One region of the Enterococcus wangshanyuanii genome, then DNA from elsewhere that is predicted to be linked to it. Evidence: predicted binding sites of a transcription regulator. Region 1 holds the regulator's gene; each other region holds the start of a gene.
The links. Region 1 encodes NrdR, which represses ribonucleotide reductase genes. Its sites were predicted from a motif close to ACACNATATATNGTGT; they were not measured.
Positions count from the first base shown of each region.

Region 1 (7,624 bases):
ATTCACTCAGCATTTCATGCCCCGTTGCAACTTCCGTTGAATCCGTATTCTCCAGAAAGTTTGTTGTAATTCCGCCATTTGGAAGCATCATCTTTGTATCGATAAAGAACTTGAGATTATTTCTTCGTTCCTTTGTTTCTGATGATTGTTTTATTATTTTATGTCTAAATGTCTGCTCATCGGTTGTCATAAGTTTCATGATTTCCGGCTCCACCTTTTTTACATGGATTTCCTTTGTTGTTTGCCTGAAAAAAAGAAAATAGGCAGCCACGCCCAAAATTAGTATTCCCCCAAACAAGACTACTTTCTTTTTCATAATTCACCTCAGCCGTTTGTTTTTATGTCTTTAGTGTACACATTTCTCTGTAATAAAGCGAGTAATCCGCTATCTAACACTCTTTCAACAGAAAAATAGAGCGAAATCAAACTAATCTATAAGTTGATTTCGCTCTATTAATTTAACTAATCGCTGAGATAAAAAAACTCATTCCAATAGGAGATTTTATTCCCGCATTACTTATCCATTTCTTCGGTCATTTCCAGACATAGTGATTTCCTTCGCTAGGTAACGAACCCGTTCCATAATTCGGCGTGCTTTTAATGGTTCTTGTTCTCCGCGTTGTGTAACTGTTAAATGCTTTTCAAGATCTTTTAGATTTAGGTTTGACGAAAAGAAAGTAACTAATTGCTCTTGCATTCGATACTGTAAGATAACACTTAATACATCATCTCTTATCCATGACGTCATAGATTCTGCTCCCAGATCATCAATCATCAATACAGGAGATTTCTTGACAGCATCCAATTTTTCGCCGACTAAATCTTTCGCAATAGCCTGTTTCATCTCTACAGTAAAGGTAGGAAAATGAACGATCGTTGTTACAAATCCTCTTTCCGCCAAACTATTTGCAATTGCGCCTAAGAGAAAAGATTTTCCTACACCAAAGGTCCCTTGTAAATATAAACCTTTATGAAATTCTTTAGGAGATTGTGAGTACTCCTTAATGAATTTCATCGCTCCAGCAAAAGCCTCTTCCCGTCCATCAGAACTTAAGTCAAATGATTTTAAGCGAGCTTCACGGACATCTTTTGGCATATCCATCGCCTTCACACGTTTTCTGATCTCTTCTTCTTGCTGCTTCGCAATCAGAGCTTCTGTTGGAATATACGTGACATCGATATAATGGAAGTTCAAAGCTAATTTTGGCTCGTATCCAGGGGCAATCATCGTGGGATCATTTAACTGATACTTTCTTTTCTCCTGAACAAACTCATACAATTTTGAATAGCTCTTTCGGATATCATCATCTGTCAAGCGGTCGCGATGTTCTTCAATAAATCTTTGGACATCTTCATCTTTCAAAACGACATCCACCAACTCGTTATAGCGCTCACTCATATCTCTATTGCGAATGATCTTTGACATTTCTTTGCCTACATCTTCCATTATTAATCACCTTCTTCTTTTAATAGTTCTCGAAGCTCTCTTTCGAGTTCAGCTTGTCTTTCAGGAGATAATTTCTTTTCCTCAACTGGATTATCCACCCAGTCAGGTAGTGTTTCCTGACGAATCACTCGATTATTTTGTGAATAATGAGGCTTGTTTTGTTGCGTTTTACTTTTTTGAGCAATTTCACGAACATGCTCGATCGCCTTTTCTGGCGAAACGATTCCGCTTTGAGCCCATTCATTGGCAATTCGATTCACATAATCAGCTTTTAGCGTTGGCTGTTTTTGAATATTGTACACATAATTGATCAAAATATTGATCACACTATTTGGCAGTCCAGACTTTGAAACTAAATATTTTACTAACGAACGTTCTTGTGGTGTTGTATATCCGCCTTTGCTATTTTTTAAGGCTTCCAAGTAATTCAGCGGGAAGTTATTTTCACTGTCCATGATCATTTGAATATCCATTTCTGTAAAACCAGACATTTTCAATGAATTATATCGATAAGTTTGCTGATCCGTATCAGAAAGATTCACCTGCTCATTTTGAATGACTTCACTTTTTCTTTGTTGTTTATCCGGATCGTAGGTTCTATATACTGCTCGCTCAAAATCTTTAGTGTCTATCTTCCCAGTGTAATAGTCAAATGATTTTGAACAAAAATCGACCATATCCAATTCTGTGATACCAAACAAATTATGAAAAATGAATACTTCTTCCTTAAATCCATCACTATTATCTGGTAATTTTATACCTAAACGCTCGATTCCCTGAATAAAATAGGACCAGTCGAACGACTCATTCACAGCACTAATTTTTTTAGCCGGACGAGGATCATTAAATGAGGCTTCAATCTGCTGCAATTGCTCATTTTGAGCAGCAACCTGTTCTGCTTTAAATAAATAGACATCCTTAAAGCTTGCTGAAACTTCTTCATAACCAGCTAATGAGAAATAGTTTGGCTTAAAACGATCGAATAATTTATCTAGCTTTCTTTGACCGACTGTATTTAAGAGTGTCAATGTCAACACTTCATCCTTGAAAAAACGCTCTACGGTCTCCGGATGGTTCAACCGATAGAAAAAAATAGTGCCTAACTCCGCATCGCTTTTGACAAATGTATCTAATAGTCCGATTCCCTCTAACTTTTTTCTAGCGTTTAAAATTTGTTTGATACTCTTATCCATCATCGTGATCAGTTCTGCATGAAACAGTGATTCACTAGTACTGTTAGTCCCTACTTCAGACAAAAATGTCGTATACAAACTAAACGCATCTGAACCAATGATCGGCTGGTACAACAGTGCCAGTACTTCCCGCTCCTGATCCGACAATGGCGAACTTATACCAACTTGAAAAATGCTTTTTGGCTGGACTTCTTTCCAATTACTTTTCAAGGAAAGACCTCCTTATTTATTGGTTGTATCATCATTTGATGACTTAGCTTTGTCAACGATTCCTTGTAATTCTTTCAAAAAGACACTCATGTCCTTAAATTGACGATAGACACTTGCAAAGCGAATATAAGCAATCTCATCTAGATCTACTAAGTCTTCCATCACATATTCACCAACTAATGTTGTCGAAACTTCATTTTCACCTAAACTACGTACTCGATTCTCAACATTATCAACGATCTGTTCCATTTGTTCCATTGCAACAGGGCGTTTTTCAGCTGAACGAATCAACCCACGCAAAATCTTTTCTCTATTAAATTCTTCTCGATCACCATTTTTTTTGATGACTAGTAATGGCGCCGCTTCGATTCGTTCAAACGTTGTAAAACGGTAATTACAATTTTCGCATTCTCTGCGACGACGAATCGCACGTCCATCATCCGCTTGGCGGCTATCAATGACACGAGAATTATTATGATGACATCTTGGACAACGCATAATATTCACCTCATCTATCTCTATTATTATCTATTATTTCGTTTAATCGTTATTTACTACCAGTATTATAACATGAAATGGCTGAGAAACCAGACATTAACTATCTATCTCTATTAATTTTTTCTTATAGTATGAGTTTTATTTAATAACAATGATATCTCTTGAAATAAAATAACAAACCATGCTAAGAAACTCTCCCTTAGATGGTTTGTTACGTTTGTGTGATTCACAAGTTATAATTCTATTTTATTTCTCGTTCCCCAGCCAGTATTTTTATGCGTGATATAGCCCCAAACACGCACAGGTGACAGGACAAAGACCATCCATAAAACTGTAAAAGGAAACGCACAAAACACGATCCACTTGTCTCTCTTTGCCAGATCATTTCTTGGGATCGAAATATAAGACAAAGAATAAACCGCACTAAATGCTAATGGGGCTAAAAGTAAAATGGGGATGTCTGTCATCACAAAAATCAGCCAATAAAATAATTGTAATTTGATCACTAGCATCGAAGCAAACATTGCCCAGCCAAAAGCTTGCCTGAAAAATACAAAACTATTGATCGGGAAAAGTGACAAACGCCAAAAGCCTCTAATAAAACTTCCTCTGCTCCAGCGAAGATGCTGTCTTACATGATGACTGATTTTATTCGGTAATTCTGTATAAGACACTGCCGTTGACTGGGCAACTGTTCTTCCTAATAAAAGAGCGGCCATGGTCAAAAAACTATCATCCGAAAACTCCACTCTTGCACGTCCGAACTGTTCATTTTCATATCCAAGTGTTTCCGCTAATTTCAGCACTTCCGCACGATAAAAAGCAATTGGTCCGCTATTAACTGCTACACTGCCAAACATCGAATTCATCGATCGTTCTATCAATACCATATGGCCAACTACCAACAAATCTGTGATGATCGTTAGAATATTATCTGTAATATTTCGTGTGACAATGACTCCAGCAACAGAATAAACTTGTTCATCATCAAACGGAATGATCCCCTGCTCGATCGCATGCTTTTCAAAAACGGTATCACTATCAACTGTCAAAATAAGCTCATTATGATAATCTGTGATGTTTAAAGAACGATAAGCCAATAACTGAGCAGCCCTTTTCCCACTATTTTCCTGAGCCAAAAATTGAAAACGAATCCCTTTTTCAGCAAAAATCTGCTGATATTTAGTAGAAAGTTCAGTATAATCAACTAATTGACTGCCATCATCCACAGCCACAAACGAAACTGGTTTTACTGTCTGATTTAAAATAGAGCGGAAAGCATTTTCTATATTTTCAACAGGTTCATTATAGATCGGCATCAAAATATGAACATTTCTTTTTCTAATGCCATCACTAGTATACGGCGTGTATAGCGTACTCAAAACAAGGGTCGCAAGCGCCATCCCTCCACTCATCGTAAAGAATGGTGCAATACCACTCAAAGAATGACGGGAATCTCCTCTTAGTCGGTAACCAAACCAGATAGCTCCCAAAATAATTGTTGCAACTATTGTGATAAATAACATAGTATTACTTTTTTTAAATAAAGTTTGTTCGTTGCTATTTTTTCGTTTACTTGCCCAATACCCCATTTTATAGCGTCTGATTTTCGGAGTGATTCCAGAATGCTTGAGTAGTGCTTTTTTCGAATGATTAAAGGTAAAATGAATGATCAAAACGAATAGAACTACAAGAAAAAATGCCGTTATCGGTAGTTTTCCAGATAAAACAAATTGTTCGATCGTCTGATTTTTGAAATGGGTGAGCTCATAAAAAACAATGTAAACAATAGAAAAAATAGGGATCAAAAATAACAGAACTTTCCCCATCACTTCAAGCAAGAAAAAAATACTTCTTTTCATTAAAACATCCTTTCTAAACATTCGGGAAACCTAATCAATAGTGATATGCTCTTAAAACAACTACTTCGTTAAAATCAAGCTCTAATCCTGCTGGAAGATTCAATTCAACTTTCCCTAGATCGATTTCTCTTCCTTCTCCTTGAATCACCACATACCTGTTGGAATCCGTTTCAAGAAAGTTAAGCAATAGAATCGGTCGGTGTAGCTGCTGCTTTTTTGTTTTATCAAAATGAAGAATTTTTTCTTTTTGAACCGTTATTCGATTTTCTTTAGCTAATTCCGCTTCAGATTGAGGGAATTTAATATCTTTCTTCAGATAAATTTCGCTGATTTGTTTGTTTGATAAAGCCTCGATCAGCTCTGACCAAGAAGACACCTCAGCATATTTTTTTTCCTTTATCACCAGTTGAGTGGTTTGACTTTCTTTTATTGTTTTTTTAGGTGCTTGTTTGATCAGATGTACCCCAAAAATAAGACCTGGTATAGCCAAAAGTATAAGCAATGGCGCCAGTACTGTTTTTAGTAATTTTTTTGAGCGCAAATTTTCAATGGCCTGTTGCTCTTTCCGCTTGTTTTTTCTGGACATTTCACTCACCTATTCTTTGTCTAGATTTCAATAATTTAAACAATTGTCAAATCGTAAAAAAGGCGGCTATTTTCAATGATCTTTGGTTTGTTTTCTTCATACAGTTCGTGATCCACTGCGTAGATCACTAAATCAAAAGAAGTAAGTTCATGATAATTTTTTTCTAAACGGTGTATCTTTTCGTCATCTTTTGTATAATATGCATGTAAAACGTCATCATAAGCAACGATTTGTGCAGTCATTTTTCCTAATTTATCCATCAATCTACGAACAGATGACATCCGAATATCTGCGACATTCTTCTTATAAGTCACCCCTAAAATAGCAATTTTTAGACCCGATAGATCTTTCTCCTGCTCACTTAGATATTCATTGATCTTATGTAAATGATACTCAAGCATAGAGTCATTGATTTGGCCTGCAGTGCTGATCAAAGGAGTATCCAGACCTCTTTGTTCCATCAACCAAGTCAAATAGTATGGATCCACCGGGATGCAATGACCGCCAATTCCTAAGTTGGGTGTAAATTTCATGAATCCAAATGGTTTCGTTGCTGCTGCCTCCAGCACTTCTCCTACACTGATTTCTAAATTATCCGTGATTTTTTGCAATTCATCTGCCAAGGCAATGTTGACTAGTCTAAACGTATTTTCATAAATTTTCGCTAATTCCGCTGTTTTTAAGTTTGAGACCGCTGACACATGATCTCCGTAAAATGCTTTTGCCTGTGCAAGACAATTTTTAGTATGACCAGCTACGATCCTTGGGATTTTAGCACTTAAAGACTGCCTATTCCCAGGGTCGATTCGTTCTGGAGAATAGGCTATGTACAAATCCGTACCTATGTTGTACCCTTTTTCTGCAAATTTTTGCACTAAGTATTCTTCAGTGGTCCCAGGATACGTAGTGCTTTCTAAAATGATCAATGAACCGGCTTTTACTTTATCTTCAATCAGATTTACTGCTGATTTCACATAACTCAAATCCGGAATTTTATCTTCATCAATTGGCGTTGGTACATCAATAATGTAGATATCTTTATCCTTAAGCAACTTTTCATTAGTCGTGAAAACTGTCCCTTTTTTTAGCATTTCACCGATTAATTCATCTGACATTGTATCAAGATAGCTAACCCCTTGATTCAACGAATCAATCTTTTTTTGATCAATATCAAACCCCGTCACCTGATGGCCATTTTCTACATGATTCATAACACTAGGTAATCCTACATAACCTAATCCAATGACTACAATTTCTTTTTCCATACTTCAATCCCCTTATATTTGTTTATTTTTTTCATTTTACTTTTACGTAAGATAACACAAATCAAATATAATTGTCTATATATTTTTGAAACATTTAGTTATTATAACTTAACTATATAATTACTCATATCATATCTATAAATCGAAATTTTTCTGACGAAAACGCAAAAAAACGATGTGGAATTTCTGTTTTCACATCGTTTTTTCGATATTTAAAAATACTAATTATCAACATAAATAAAATAACTAAATAACACAATCACTATATACTCAAAAAATATTTTTTGAAAGCCATTTCTTGACTTGTTTTTTTGTTTCTTCTACTGTTTTTTGATTATCAAAAATAAGATCTGCGCGTCTTTTTTTCTCTTCGATCGGCATTTGACTATCGATTCTTTGTGCAGCTTCTAAACTTGAAAGATTATCTCGCTCCATTAATCGAGATAATTGCACCTCTTCCGGAATGTAAACAACTGCGACTTGATCGACAACTGCGTCATACCCGCCTTCATAAAGCAATGGAATATCCACTATAACTAATGACGACATATTTTTTTTCCGAT
Region 1 covers NZ_CP021874.1:454,990-462,613, reverse strand. Annotated here, with positions in the region: gene CC204_RS02140 (hypothetical protein) at 1-316, opposite strand, end outside; gene dnaI (primosomal protein DnaI) at 518-1,447, opposite strand; gene CC204_RS02130 (replication initiation and membrane attachment family protein) at 1,450-2,850, opposite strand; gene nrdR (transcriptional regulator NrdR) at 2,863-3,348, opposite strand; gene CC204_RS02120 (glycosyltransferase) at 3,582-5,210, opposite strand; gene CC204_RS02115 (pectate lyase-like adhesive domain-containing protein) at 5,245-5,796, opposite strand; gene CC204_RS02110 (nucleotide sugar dehydrogenase) at 5,832-7,061, opposite strand; gene coaE (dephospho-CoA kinase) at 7,332-7,624, opposite strand, start outside.

Region 2 (7,624 bases), 520 kb from region 1:
AGCCGGTGTGAATTTTGAATACAAAGGGATCCGTACGGCTCAGTTAGCTGCAGTAGAATCTCCGTTCAAAGACAAGACGGTCGTTTTGACTGGGAAGCTGACCCATTATAACCGTGAAGAGGCTAAAGAAAAAATCGAAAGCCTTGGCGGTAAAGTCACAGGCAGTGTCTCTAAGAAAACAGATATTGTGGTAGCTGGAGAAGATGCTGGGAGTAAGTTGACTAAAGCTCAGGATCTTGGTATCGAGGTTTGGGATGAACAGCAAATGGTTACAGCAATTGACAACAGTACAACAGCTGATTCATAAGAGTAGCTATATCGCTAAATTATCACAATTTTTTTCAATTATAAGTGATTTTCTTTGGTCTCTAGCCAATTTTCTTAGAATTTTATGATAGAATAAGGAAAAAGCTGTTTTATCAAACGAAATGATTCATTTAACAGTATAAATTTGAACGAAAGAACTCTAGCAAGTTTGTGTTCTATTTGCAGCTTAATTGCTTCTATAGAACCTGCTTGGCGGAGTTCTTCTAAAGGAAAGAAGGGTACCCATGGCAATTAGTGAAGAACAAGCAAAACACGTAGCAAAATTATCAAAACTAGCATTTTCCGATGGAGAATTGAAAGATTTTACTGATCAATTAGGTAAAATCATCGATATGGTGGAATTATTAGAAGAAGTAGATACAGAGGGCGTACCTTTTACGTCTAACGTCGCACATTCGATCAATGTGATGCGTGAAGACAATGCGATACCAGGAATGAACCGCGATGAATTAATGAAGAACGTACCGGAATCAGAAGATGGCTATATCAAAGTGCCAGCAATTATCGACAATGGGGAGGCTGGTGCATAATGGAAAAATTATACGATAAGTCACTAACAGAACTGCATAATTTATTGGTATCAAAAGAAATTACTGCTACAGATCTAACACATGCAACATTGGACCGCATCAAAGAAACAGAGAAAGATGTCGACTCATTCATTACAATCAATGAAGAAAAAGCGTTAGATTTAGCGAAAGCAATTGATTTGAAAGGGATCACTGAATCAAATCCATTAGCTGGAATTCCTATCGGTATCAAAGACAATATCGTCACAAAAGATATTTTAACAACGGCTGCATCAAAAATGCTGCATAATTTCAATCCGATTTATGATGCAACAGTAATGGATAAACTGTACCAAGCAGATATGATCCCTGTTGGTAAATTAAACATGGATGAATTTGCCATGGGTGCAAGTACAGAAACATCATATTTCAAACAAACAAAAAATGCTTGGGATCATTCAAAAGTTCCTGGCGGTTCTTCAGGTGGTTCGGCAGCAGCAGTTGCAGCGGGACAAATTCCGGTTTCTTTAGGAAGCGATACAGGTGGAAGTATTCGCCAACCAGCTTCATTCAACGGAATCGTTGGTATGAAGCCAACATACGGACGTGTATCTCGATTTGGTTTGATCGCCTTTTCTTCAAGCTTAGACCAAATCGGTCCAATGACTAGAAATGTTCAAGACAATGCTCTAGCGTTGAACGCAATCAGCGGGTTTGATGAAAAAGACGGCACTTCTGCTGGCGTATCCGTTCCTGATTTTACTACAGGTTTAACAGGGGATATCAAAGGTATGAAAGTTGCTTTACCAAAAGAATATCTTGGTGAAGGAGTCGATGCTGGTGTTCGTGACGCTGTCCTTAAAGCGGCAGAAACATTTAAAGCACTAGGTGCAACAGTTGAAGAAGTTAGCTTACCACATTCAAAATATGGTGTAGCTGTTTATTATATCATCGCTTCTTCAGAAGCAAGTTCAAACTTACAACGTTTTGACGGTATCCGTTATGGTTACCGCTCTGAAAATGTTAAAAACCTTGAAGATGTGTATGTGAATTCACGTTCTGAAGGTTTCGGTATTGAAGTAAAACGCCGTATTATGCTCGGAACATTCTCATTAAGTGCGGGCTATTATGACGCTTATTTCAAAAAGGCAGGTCAAGTTAGAACCTTGATTAGACAAGATTTCGATAAAGTATTCGAATCGTATGATATTATCATTGGCCCAGCATCACCGACCGTTGCTTTTGGGTTAGGTGAAAACATCAATGATCCAATCACGATGTATATGAATGACTTATTGACGATTCCAGTAAACTTAGCTGGTTTACCTGGAATGTCCGTACCAGCTGGCTTCTCAGAAGGCTTGCCAGTCGGCTTACAAATCATCGGCAAAGCATTCGATGAAAGTACGATGTATAAAGCAGCTTACGCATTTGAACAAGCAACAGATTTCCACACGAAAAAACCTGTGATCTTAGGGGGGAATGACTAATGAACTTTGAAACTGTCATCGGACTTGAGGTCCATGTAGAATTAAAAACAAACTCTAAAATCTTTTCACCAGCACCTGCTCATTTTGGTGCTGAGCCAAACAGCAATACCAATGTGATCGACTGGGGTTACCCAGGCGTATTGCCAGTGATGAATAAAGAAGCGATTGCTTTTGGGATGAAAGCAGCACTTGCTTTAAATTGTGAAATCTCAAAAGATACACACTTTGACCGTAAAAACTATTTTTACCCAGATAATCCCAAAGCCTATCAAATTTCTCAATTCGATCAACCGATCGGTCATGACGGCTGGATCGATATTGAAGTTGAAGGCGAAACAAAACGCATTCGTATTGAACGTGTTCATTTGGAAGAAGATGCGGGTAAAAACATTCACGGAGAAGGCGGCTATTCTTACGTCGACTTAAACCGTCAAGGAACACCGTTGATCGAAATCGTGTCAGAAGCAGATATGCGTTCACCAGAAGAAGCTTATGCTTATTTAGAAGCATTACGTTCGATCATTCTTTTCACAGATGTTTCTGATGTGAAGATGGAAGAAGGCTCAATGCGTTGTGATGCTAATATTTCACTACGTCCATATGGTCAGGAAGAATTCGGGACAAAAGCCGAAATCAAAAACTTGAACTCTATGAGCTTTGTTAAAAAAGGGTTGGCTTTTGAAGAAAAACGTCAAGCGAAAGTCTTATTATCAGGCGGTGAAATTCAACAAGAAACTCGTCGTTTTGATGAAACAACAAATAAAACATTGTTGATGCGTGTCAAAGAAGGCTCAAGTGACTATCGTTACTTCTCAGAGCCGGATGTACCACGTTTTGCGATCGATGATGAGTGGATCGAGCAAGTGCGCCAAAGCTTACCTGAGATGCCTGCTTCTCGTCGTGCACGTTACACGAAAGAATTAGGATTACCTGAATACGATGCAATGGTCTTGACCTTGACGAAAGAAATGTCTGATTTCTTCGAAGCAGCTTTAGCAGAAGGTGCAGATGCCAAACAAGTATCAAACTGGTTGATGGGTGAAGTTTCTGCTTACTTGAATAGCGAAAAAGTCGAGTTGGCTGATACAAAACTAACACCAGCAAACTTAGCTGGAATGATCACGTTGATCGCAGACGGTACGATCAGCTCTAAGATCGCTAAAAAAGTCTTTAAAGAATTGATCGAAAATGGCGGCGATGCCAAAGAAGTCGTTGAAGCAAAAGGCTTGGTTCAACTTTCTGATCCATCACAATTATTGCCGATCATCAATGATGTACTAGATAACAATCAACAATCTGTAGATGATTTCAAAAACGGGAAAGACCGTGCAGTCGGCTTTTTAGTGGGTCAAATCATGAAAGCAACAAAAGGGCAAGCCAATCCAGGTGTTGTAAACAAACTGCTCCAAGAAGAATTGACAAAACGATAGAAAGCAGCAGATGCAGATGAAAAAAGCAAGAGTAATTTATAATCCTACTTCCGGTAAAGAACTAGTCAAGAAAAATCTAGCAGATATTCTTTCTATCTTGGAAGAATGCGGATATGAAGCTAGTGCTTTTGCCACAACGCCAGAAGAAAACTCCGCTAAAAATGAAGCCCGTCGTGTAGCTGAATCAGGTTTTGACCTGGTCGTTGCGGCAGGTGGAGACGGAACGATCAATGAAGTTGTAAACGGAATTGCTCCTTTGGAAAATCGACCTAAGATGGCGATTATTCCTGCTGGAACAACGAATGATTATGCAAGAGCATTAAAAATTCCTCGAGATAATATTGTCAAAGCAGCAGAAGTGATCCGCAAAAATCAAACAGTTAAAATGGATATTGGTCGTGCTCGTGAGAACTATTTTATCAATATCGCAGCAGGTGGTCATTTGACTGAGTTGACCTATGAGGTTCCTTCAGAGTTGAAAAGTATTTTTGGCTATCTTGCTTATTTAGCGAAGGGGGCTGAAATGCTACCTCGGGTCAAACCGATCAAAATGCGGATGGAATACGATGAAGGCGTCTATGAAGGAAATGCTTCGATGTTTTTCCTTGGACTGACCAACTCAGTCGGAGGATTTGAAACGATCGTACCTGATGCAAAACTAGATGATGGCAAATTCTCTTTGATCATCGTTAAAACGGCAAATGTGTTTGAGATCCTTCATTTAGTTGCTCTAATGTTAAATGGTGGAAAGCATGTAGAAGATCCTCGTTTGATCTATACTAAAACAAGTTATCTACATGCAGAAACACTTGATCCAAAAGCGAAAATGATGATCAATTTAGATGGAGAATATGGTGGTGATGCACCAATGGAATTCACGAATTTGCATCAACATATTGAAATGTTTGCGAATGCTGATGCAATTCCTTCGAATGCCATCATGGGATCAGTTCTAAGTGAATATAAAGACGAGGATGAAGCTGATCAGGAAGAAGAAGATCAGTATCATGCAGCAAGTAAAGAGTTTGTAAAAGAAGTTGAACGTTTGACCGAAGAAGATATTGATAACAATGGTCAAATCGGCTGATTTTTCATTAAAGACAGGTTCAAGTCAAAACATTCTAGTTTTGGCTTGAACCTGTTTTTTAGCACGAAAATGAGAAAATTAGTAAAAACACAATATATGTACTTCATATAATTAATAAACGCAATATATAGTATAAAAAAACTCTCATAATTGTTAATTGAGAAGGATTCTCATTGACTTCTGATTCAAACAAGAGTAAATTAATGGAGTCGTCAATTCTGCAGAAGGTGATAATAATAGTCGCGAAAGGTTTGTTTGAGATGGGTTCAAATTTTATTATAAATGATTTTAAAGGCTGGCAAAGAAAAAGCTATTTATTTTTATTAGCGATGGTTTTAGTTCAATTGACTGCATTTCTTTTTAATCCGTCCAGTTGGATCACATTAGTTGGAGGCTTATCCGGAATCATTTGCGTCAATCTGATTGCTCAAGGAAAAGCCAGTAACTATATATTTGGCTTTATCAGTGCATTGATCATTGGTTATTTTGGCTTAAAGACAAAAGTCTACGCAGAGGTACTGCTTCAGACATTTTATATCATCATGGATATTACAGGATTATTTGCTTGGCTAAAAGCAAGTGAAGACGGTACTGGCAATGTCACAGATGTCAAAGTATTAAAAGGGATTCAATGGCTATATGCGGGATTGATTTGGCTAGGGATCGGTATTCTTGCTTATTATCTTTTAGGTTTTGTCAACGATGCACAGCAGACACTTGACGCAGTAACTTTTAGTGTCTCAGCAACGGGAATGCTATTGATGATCAAGAGATATCAGTCACAATTTGTTTTTTGGTTATTAGGAAATTTATTTTCTATCGTTTTATGGTTTAGAGCAGGGACACATGCTGGTGGTGACTATGCGTTGTTTGTTATGTATTGCATGTACACCTTTAACTCGATATATGGTATGATACATTGGTTGAAATTAAAAAAAAATAATTAATAATAGGTAGGGAGTTCGATGGCAGTGATCGTTTTAGCAGGTACAATTGGTGCAGGAAAATCTAGTTTAACAGAAATTATTTCAGAACATTTAGGTTCAGAAGCATTTTATGAATCTGTAGATGATAATGAAGTATTACCTTTGTTTTATGCAGATCCCCAAAAATATGCATTTCTATTACAAATCTATTTTTTAAATAAACGCTTTGATAGTATCAAACAAGCATTATCTCATGAGAATAATGTACTAGACCGCTCGATCTATGAAGATTCTTTACTTTTTCATTTGAATGCTGACTTGGGCAGAGCAAATGAAACCGAGGTAAAAGTTTATGATTCACTATTGGAAAATATGCTGCAGGAATTGCCCTATGCAGCGCATAAAAAGCGTCCGGATCTGTTAGTCCATATTAAAGTATCTTTTCCTAAAATGCTGGAACGAATCAAACGACGTGGGCGTTCATACGAGCAGGTAGATGATGATCCAGAACTTTATGAATACTACAAAGAACTGAATAGTCGCTATGAAAAGTGGTTTGAAGACTATGATGAGAGTCCGAAAATTCAAATTGATGGTGACAAATATGATTTTATCGAAAATGATACTGCCAAAAAAGAAGTGATTCAATTGATTGAAAATAAATTAGCTGAAATCAACTAATTTAAATGAAATAATGAAAGATGAGGTAAAGGGAACCGTTTTTATCTCATCTTTTTATTTTCCCCCCTTAAAATGTGATTCTTTTTACTATCAAAGCCGAACTCTCTATTGCTTTTCCTGTATTTTTTCATTAGAATGAGTGAAGCGCATAAAAGAAGGAGCGACCTATGAATAATTTTCCAGTAAAAAAAAATGAAACGATCGAAGTAGATATCATTGATTTGACCCATGAAGGAATGGGGGTAGCTAAAATCGATGGGTATCCACTATTTATAGAAGATGCTTTACCTGGCGAAAAAATCGAAATCAAAGTGTTGAAAGTCGGTAAAAGCTTTGGTTATGGTAAAGTAGTCACTATTTTAAAATCAAGTGGAGACCGTGTTCCTGTTAAAGATCGAAACTTTACCAAAGTCGGTATCAGTCCGTTGCAGCATTTAGCTTATGGAGCTCAATTGAATTTTAAAACCAATCAAGTGAAAAATGTAATGCAGCGTGTTGCCAAGTTACCTGATGTCCCAGTTTTAGATACTCTAGGAATGAAAAATCCATGGGGATACCGCAATAAAGCACAAATTCCGGTAAGAAAAATCGATAATCAATTGCAAACAGGTTTCTTTAGAAAAAATAGTCATGATTTGATTCCGTTGGAACATTTCTATATTCAAGATCCTAAAATCGATGAAGCAGTGATCAAGATTCGTGACATTATGAGACGATACAGTATCAAACCATATAACGAATCAGATAATACAGGGAACCTGCGCCATATCGTTGTTCGTAGAGGCTATCATACTGGAGAAATGATGGTAGTTCTGATCACAAGAACACCCAAACTATTCCCAACAAGTAAAATCGTCCCGGATATATTAGAGGCGCTGCCAGAAGTGGTTAGCATCGTACAAAATGTCAATCCGAAAAAGACTAATGTTATTTTTGGTGATGAAACGATTTTACTTCATGGTGAAGATCAGATCATTGATACGATTTTTGATTTGAAGTTTGAAATCTCTTCTCGCTCGTTCTACCAAGTAAATCCACAACAAACAGAAGTAATGTACAATAAAGTCAAAGAATACGCTGCTTTAACAGGGAATGAAATAGTTGTCGATGCTTATTGTGGGATCGGTACGATCGGTCTGACTTTAGCAAAAGATGCGAAGCATGTTTATGGTGT
Region 2 covers NZ_CP021874.1:3,780,774-3,788,397, forward strand. Annotated here, with positions in the region: gene ligA (NAD-dependent DNA ligase LigA) at 1-307, shown strand, start outside; gene gatC (Asp-tRNA(Asn)/Glu-tRNA(Gln) amidotransferase subunit GatC) at 552-857, shown strand; gene gatA (Asp-tRNA(Asn)/Glu-tRNA(Gln) amidotransferase subunit GatA) at 857-2,326, shown strand; gene gatB (Asp-tRNA(Asn)/Glu-tRNA(Gln) amidotransferase subunit GatB) at 2,326-3,756, shown strand; gene CC204_RS18955 (diacylglycerol kinase) at 3,773-4,843, shown strand; gene pnuC (nicotinamide riboside transporter PnuC) at 5,104-5,790, shown strand; gene CC204_RS18965 (deoxynucleoside kinase) at 5,809-6,450, shown strand; gene rlmD (23S rRNA (uracil(1939)-C(5))-methyltransferase RlmD) at 6,618-7,624, shown strand, end outside.
Region 2: a site for NrdR is predicted at 4,962-4,977, ahead of pnuC (nicotinamide riboside transporter PnuC). Genes of this name have one in related genera too.

Region 3 (7,624 bases), 630 kb from region 1:
GGCGACCATGCACCATCGGTCTTGCTTGGGGGTTTCCTAAATAACCGCAAGTCCGTTTTACAACATCACAAGATTTTGGATCATGATTGCCGCATTGAGGACATTCAAAGCCACGTTCAGTTGGGTTGAAATCACCTTCAAATCCACATTCGTAGCAATGATCGATCGGTGTGTTTGTGCCAAGGTAACCAACGCGGTCATAAGCATAATCCCAAACTGATTCTAGAGCCTTAGGGTTTTGCTGTAAAACTGGATACTCACAATAATGAATGAACCCACCAGAACAATATTGTGGATAATCTTTTTCAAAATCTAATTTTTCAAACGGTGTTGGATTTTTACGAACATCGTAATGGAAGCTGTTTGTATAATATTCTTTGTCAGTGATATTTTCTACAACACCAAATTTTTCAGTATCTAAACGGCAGAAGCGGTCTGTTAAGCTTTCGCTAGGTGTTGAGTAAACACTGAAGTGATAACCATAATCATTGCCCCATTGATCGGCATGGGCTTTTAAATCTTTTAAGATCGCAAGGGTAAAGTCTTTTGCTTCAGGATTCTTTTCCCAATCTCCGCCATAAAAGGCAGCAGCAACTTCGTATAAGCCAATATAGCCTAATGAGATTGTGGCACGCTTATTTTTAAATAATTCATTTACTGATTCTTTTCTGGATAAACGTTTACCGAAAGCACCATACATATACAAGATCGGTGCGTTTGCAGGAATTGCTTCTTTACAGCGTTCAACTCGATAAACCAATGCATCTTTCATCGTGCCCAAGCGTTCTTCTAAAAGTGACCAGAATTTATCTAGATTTCCATTCGCTTCCATGGCGATTCTTGGTAGATTCAATGTCACGACACCAAGATTCATCCGGCCGACATTGATTTCTTCGCCATGCTCGTCTTTCCAACCTTGTAGGAATGAGCGACAGCCCATTGGAACTTTGAAGCTGCCAGTTAAATCTACGATTTTATCATAGCTTAAAACATCTGGGTACATCCGTTTTGTTGCGCACTCAAGTGCTAACTGTTTTACGTCATAGTTTGGATCTGTTTCATTCAAATTAACACCGCGTTTCAATGTGAAGATCAGTTTAGGAAAAATCGCTGTTCGTTTTTCACTACCTAAGCCATTGATTCTGATTTGTAAAATCGCTTTTTGAATTTCACGTTCAAACCAGTTGACACCTAGACCAAAACCTAAAGAAGTAAAAGGGGTTTGTCCGTTTGAAGTGAACAATGTATTGATTTCGTATTCTAAACTTTGCATCGCATCATAGATATCTTTTTTAGTTTTAGCTTTAGCAAATTCTTCTTGACGATCTGCGCCGTCGATCCATTCTTTTGCATCTGCCAAATGTTTTTCGTAGTTTAATTCTGCAAAAGGTGCAAGCAGCTCATCTACTCGGTCAGCAGAACAGCCGCCATATTGACTTGAGGCTACATTGGCGATGATTTGAGAAATTTGAGCAGTCGCTGTTTGGATCGATTTAGGCGATTCAACCTCTGCATTCCCAATTTTAAATCCATTGTTCAACATGCCTTTAAAGTCGATCAAACAACAGTTTGTCATTGGCGTATATGGATGATAATCTAAATCATGATAGTGGATATCTCCTTTTTGGTGGGCATTTGCCACATGTGGAGGGAGCATTTTCAATCCAATCGATTTCCCAACGATACCTGCAGTTAAATCACGTTGTGTATTGAACACATCGCTGTCTTTATTTGCGTTTTCATTAACGACCGCTTGATCCTTGTTGATCAATTTGCCGATCGTGAAATTGATATCTGTTGATTTGCTACGTTCAAAATCACGTCGTGTACGGTAATTGATGTATTCTTCTGCAAGTTCGTATTCGTTTTTAGCAAGTAAAATGTGCTCTACGATATTTTGAATTTCATAGATTTTGACATTATCTACAAATCGTTCTGCAATTTCCTGATCGATGCGCTCCACGATCTCTTGAATGCGCTCATGAGCAAGCGGGTCCAATGAACCTCGAATTTTTTGTTCAGCTTTGATCAAAGCATCATAAATCTTCTGGTCATTAAAATCAACTAGACGTCCATCTCTTTTGATGATTTTCATCGTATGCAAAGTCAAATCAGTAGCACCCACGTCATTTTTAGCTTGCTTAATCTCTATCATTTATAACCCATCTCCTCATAGATTTATTCCTTTCTTATCATAAAACAATTCGACGAAAGTTTCAACTATATATAGTGTCCATTTTTTATTTTTTATCAAACGAACAACTATATATAGTGTTTGGTGAGAATGGAAAAAGCATGAAAACAATTGCCTAAAAGGTTTGTGGAAAGTGTCACAACTTTTTTGTCTGGAAAAATAAATACTTCTTAAACATTTTATTATCATTACTTAATTGTAAGAGGAATCGATGTTCACCAGTCCAAAAAATTGGTAGAATAAGGACAATGAATAAACTGGAGCGAATCAGATGAAAAAAATTTTAGAAGTGAATCATCTAAGTAAATCTTATGGCTATCGAAATAATAAAGTTCAGGTCCTAAACAATATTTCTTTTTCTGTGGAACAAGGCGAATTTGTTGGGATCATGGGACCCAGCGGAGCAGGAAAGTCAACATTGTTGAATGCGATTTCGACTATTGCTTTACCGACGACTGGTACAGTTCGGATCGATGGTCAGGATATTTTAAAAATGCGAAATAATCAAGTCAGCGATTTTCGCCGCAAAGAATTAGGATTTATTTTTCAGGATTTCAATTTGCTTGATACCTTAAATGTTAAGGATAATATTTTATTACCGTTAGCGATCGATCGAATACCGCTTGAAAAGATGGAGCAGCGTTTGATTCATGTGGCTACTGTGTTGGGAATCGAACAGTTGCTGAATGAATACCCTAATACGATTTCGGTAGGTCAAAAGCAACGGGTTGCTGCAGCCAGAGCACTGATCACAGAACCAAAATTGATTTTTGCGGATGAACCTACCGGCGCACTAGATTCTAAGTCGGCTGCAGAGTTGCTTCAATATATGACGAATATGAATGTTGAAGATGATGCAACGATCATGATGGTGACTCATGATCCTTATACGGCAAGTTACTGTAATCGTATTTTATTTATCAAAGATGGGGTGATTTTTTCAGAAGTCGTACGCCAAGGATCAAGAAAGGAATTTTTCAATCGAGTGATCGATATGCAGGCTACGATTGGCGGAGGTGGTCGTGCGAATGATTTTTAACCTATCCTGGAAAAATTTTAAGGGTCAATTTTTGAATTATCTGGTTTATTTTGTCAGTATGACATTTGCGGTAGTTGTTTATTATTGTTTTAGCGCACTTACCTACAATCGATCGTTGACGAATCGGCTGGGTCAGGAAATCCATATTGATGGTGCAATGAATCTAGGCGGTGTCTTGATCGTAATCATGATTCTGGGCTTTATGTTTGCAGCGAATCACTTCTTTTTATTAAAACGTCGAAAAGAGATCGGACTGTATCAATTGGTTGGAATGAAGAAGACGCAGATATCCTTGCTGTTTTTCATTGAAACATTATTTTTAGGGGCTATTTCCTTGATCACAGGCTTATTTTTAGGTGTGATTTTCTCAAAGTTGTTTTCGATGATTCTTGCGAAAGCTATGTTTTTACAAGTGGAAAGTTTGTTTTTTATCTCAGTCCCTTCGATGGTACAAACAAGTGTTGTCTTTGTTTTTATGCTATTAGCAGTGTCGATCCGAAGCACTTGGCTGATTTATCTTTATCAGGTGACAAACTTGCTAACCCCTGAAAAGAAACGGGAAGCTGCATCAAATCGCTTATCCAGATTTAAAGCCGGTTTGGGAGTTTTTGGTGCATTGTTGATTCTTTTTGGTTATTTTTTGTCCTATAATATTGTGCAGTTTATCTCATTTTTGATGAAAACATCCCTGGGGTTTGGCGGCTTTTTTCTTGCACCTCTAGTTATTTTAGCTATTTGCTGTATTGGTACTTTTCTATTTTTTAAATACACGATGCATCTAGTTGTCTATTTATTTACAAAAAATCGCTCTGCTTATTATCGAAATCTAAATATGGTTGCAGTCGGCAACACAAAGCTTCACATGACAAGAGTGGGTAGCACACTTTTTGCCGTCACGATTTTTATTGCTATTGCTCTGGGTATGATCGGAGGGGCGGCCTCTATTTATACGATTGGAATGAATTCAGTGAACATTGTTGCGCCAAATGATTATATCGTGGCGGAGGATGATCTTGATAAAGTAATGACAACGATTGAAAATCAGTCAGACACTTCAGTAAAATCGCTAGTAGAATTAAATTATAAGCTAACAGGCAGCCGCTATAGTCTTAAAATTGGTCAAGATGCCAGCCAAAGTAATTTAACGCCAATCAATATAATGGCTCTTTCTAATTATCGAGAATTTCAAAAATACAATCATTATTTAAAGAATATCGAATTGAAACACCCGACTGACCTTGTAGTTTTAGATAGTATTCAAAATACATTGGCTGGTGTCATTCGGTATGATTCTGACTTTATTTTTTCCGAAAATACCAGATTTCAGATTGCCGATGTTCGACCGGATTATTTAGGTCAAGATTTGCTTCGTTATAGTTTTCCAACGGTGATCGTTTCCGATGAACAATTTAACAAAATAAATACAGGCATCAGCTATTCATTGTACGCGATAAATGTCGATTCAAAGGATGAAGAGGCTCTTTCAGATAAAATAGCCGAAGAAATAAAGCCCAAATGGATCTCACCTGTTTATTATCGTTACCAGTGGAAAGGTCAGAAAGTTGAAGGGTATACATCAAAAACAAGCCGGAATCCAGAAAAAAAAGAAGGACAAAGTCCATCTGATTTAGATGAACAAGAGTATTGGCAATTAAATTATACAAGTCGCTTTTCAGATTTGAGATATAAGAGAAGAGAAATGGGCCTATTTATTTATGTAGCTATGTTTTTAGGAATTTTAGCGTTGATCATCACAGGCAGTATTTTGATGCTGCATCAGTTTTCAGAAGCTGAAAGAGAAAAGGAACGTTACGAGCTATTAAAAAAAATCGGCGTTTCTGAAAAAGAGATCCGAAAACTTGTCTATCAACAAAATAGTATTATCTTTTTCCCACCAATGATCATTGGTGTTTTACATGCAAGCTTCGCAATTTATGTCTTTAGTATGATAATTACAAGTTCAGGTTATTGGTTGGCTTATTTATCTTGCGGTTTGCTGATTTTAATTTATTTAGCGTATTATTTTTTAACTTCAGCGATTTATATTCGAATCGTACTTGAGAAAGATTAAATAATTGAATATAAAAGAAGGTTAAAAAAGGATAATAAAATAAAACTCTGCTTCATTTTCTAAGCGTTCAAGTATATAATAGGTAAATGTGTCTAACGTAACAACGAAAATTTTACTATCCTTAATGATTTCTTAAAAAAATAATAATTCTTAAAAAAAATAAATTTCTAACGTTTCCAAATACTTAATCAAGGGTGGAGCAAAGCTTATGACTTTTGTCCACCCTTTTTTTATGGAAGTGACAAAACTGTTAGTGAAAAACAGCTATTTGTTAGCGAATTGGATTTCTTTTTTCATTTTACTTTATTACAATTACCTTACAAAAAAGGTGATAGGCGACTGTTTAGGAGGGCTATAAAATTGAAAGAATTTTTAACTAAGACCAATGTGCAATACTGGAGCAAATTTATTGGAAAAACGATTTTCTATTTTGGCATATTACTGATACTGATTTATTTGTATCATTATAAAAATATTGACGGTGGATCATTTATTTATAATGAGTTTTAGAAAGGAGAGACTTCAACATGATTACTGATATTATAGAAGCAGTCGATCGTTGGGGGCTGAATGAGCCAAATCGACCTGTGTATATTGAAGCCGATCAAACGCATACTTACGGAGAATTAAAAAGAGACTCCGATACTGTTGCTGGATATTTACAGCAAAACATAGAACGCTCTCGTCCTGTGGTTGTTTATGGCGAATTAGAATACGATATGTTAGCCTGCTTTCTTGGTGCCTCTAAAGCCGGTCATGCCTATATCCCGATCGAAGCCCATACCCCAGCTGAAAGGATAGAGATGATTTTAGATGTTGCGGATCCTGCACTGATTTTTTCCATAGCTGAATGGCCGGACATTGCAACGCAAGCTGAAATTATTTCTTTAGAAAAAGTGAAGGAAGAGCATACGATTTCTACTTCAGCAGACATGCTCCGACCAGTTGAGGGCTCACAAACCTATTATATTATTTTTACCTCTGGAACGACTGGCGTTCCTAAAGGCGTTCAAATCAGTCACACGAATTTATTGAGCTTTGTGAATTGGGAGTTGACTGATTTTGGCATAACTGAAGGGATGCGCTTTTTATCGCAAGCGCCATATTCCTTTGATTTGTCAGTGATGGATCTATATCCTGCCTTAGTTTCAGGAGGTTCTTTGACGCCAATGAAGAAAGAAGTCATCACTGATTTTAAACAGCTGTTCAAAGTCCTTCCGACTTTGGAGATAGAGGTTTGGGTTTCGACACCATCATTCATGGATATTTGTTTGATGGAACCAAATTTTGAACAAAAAAATGTAAAGAGTCTGAAAATTTTCTTATTCTGCGGAGAAGAGTTACCGAAAGCAACGGCGCAAAAATTACTGGAGCGTTTTCCAGATGCTCAGATTTTTAACACTTATGGCCCAACGGAAGCAACTGTGGCAATTTCGGGAGTTAAAATTACATCAGAGCTGCTAGAAAAATATGATCGAATACCAATCGGATATGTAAAAGAAGATACACACGTATATATTATGAATGAAAATACTGAACTGCCACAAGGTGAAGTAGGAGAAATCATTATTGCGGGTCCCAGTGTTTCTAAGGGGTATATGAACAACAAAGAAAAAACGGAAGCTGCCTTTTTTGAGTATAAAGGCCAACCTGCATATCGCACAGGTGACGCTGGAAAGCTGCAAGAAGGCATGCTGATCTATGACGGACGAATCGATTTTCAGATAAAAATGCATGGTTACCGCATTGAGCTTGAAGATATCGACCATCATCTGGCCAACGTTTCCTATGTCAAACAAGCCGCAGTCGTACCAAAGTATCATGAACATAAAGTTCAGCAGTTAGTTGCGTTTGTTGTTGCTCATCCAAATGAATTTGAAAAAGAATTCAAATTGACAAAAGCAATCAAAGAAGAATTAGGACAAACGGTTATGGACTATATGATTCCGCAAAAATTTGTTTATGTGGAGCAGTTGCCGCTGACTTCAAACGGAAAGATCGATCGTAAGGGATTGATGAATGAGGTGAATGCAACATGATGGGCTTTCCACATATGATTCCTTACGCGAATCCGCTCTATTTTATTTATTTGCTAGTTGCCCTGTTACCGATGATTTTGACCTTATTGATCAAAGGCAAGCGTTGGTCCTGGTATCAAGTACTGGTTACACTATTTTTCTTGTATATGAGCTTTGGCGGAGAAGATTGGAAGCAAGGCGTTGCTTTGATCGGTTATGTGATTTGGCAAACGATTTTGGTTTGGTTCTATTTCCACTATCGACAAAAACAAAACGCCGCATGGGCTTTCTATTTGGCTGTT
Region 3 covers NZ_CP021874.1:3,664,255-3,671,878, forward strand. Annotated here, with positions in the region: gene nrdD (anaerobic ribonucleoside-triphosphate reductase) at 1-2,155, opposite strand, end outside; gene CC204_RS18410 (ABC transporter ATP-binding protein) at 2,466-3,233, shown strand; gene CC204_RS18415 (ABC transporter permease) at 3,223-5,304, shown strand; gene CC204_RS18420 (teichoic acid D-Ala incorporation-associated protein DltX) at 5,665-5,814, shown strand; gene dltA (D-alanine--poly(phosphoribitol) ligase subunit DltA) at 5,832-7,343, shown strand; gene dltB (D-alanyl-lipoteichoic acid biosynthesis protein DltB) at 7,340-7,624, shown strand, end outside.
Region 3: a site for NrdR is predicted at 2,260-2,275, ahead of nrdD (anaerobic ribonucleoside-triphosphate reductase). Genes of this name have one in related genera too.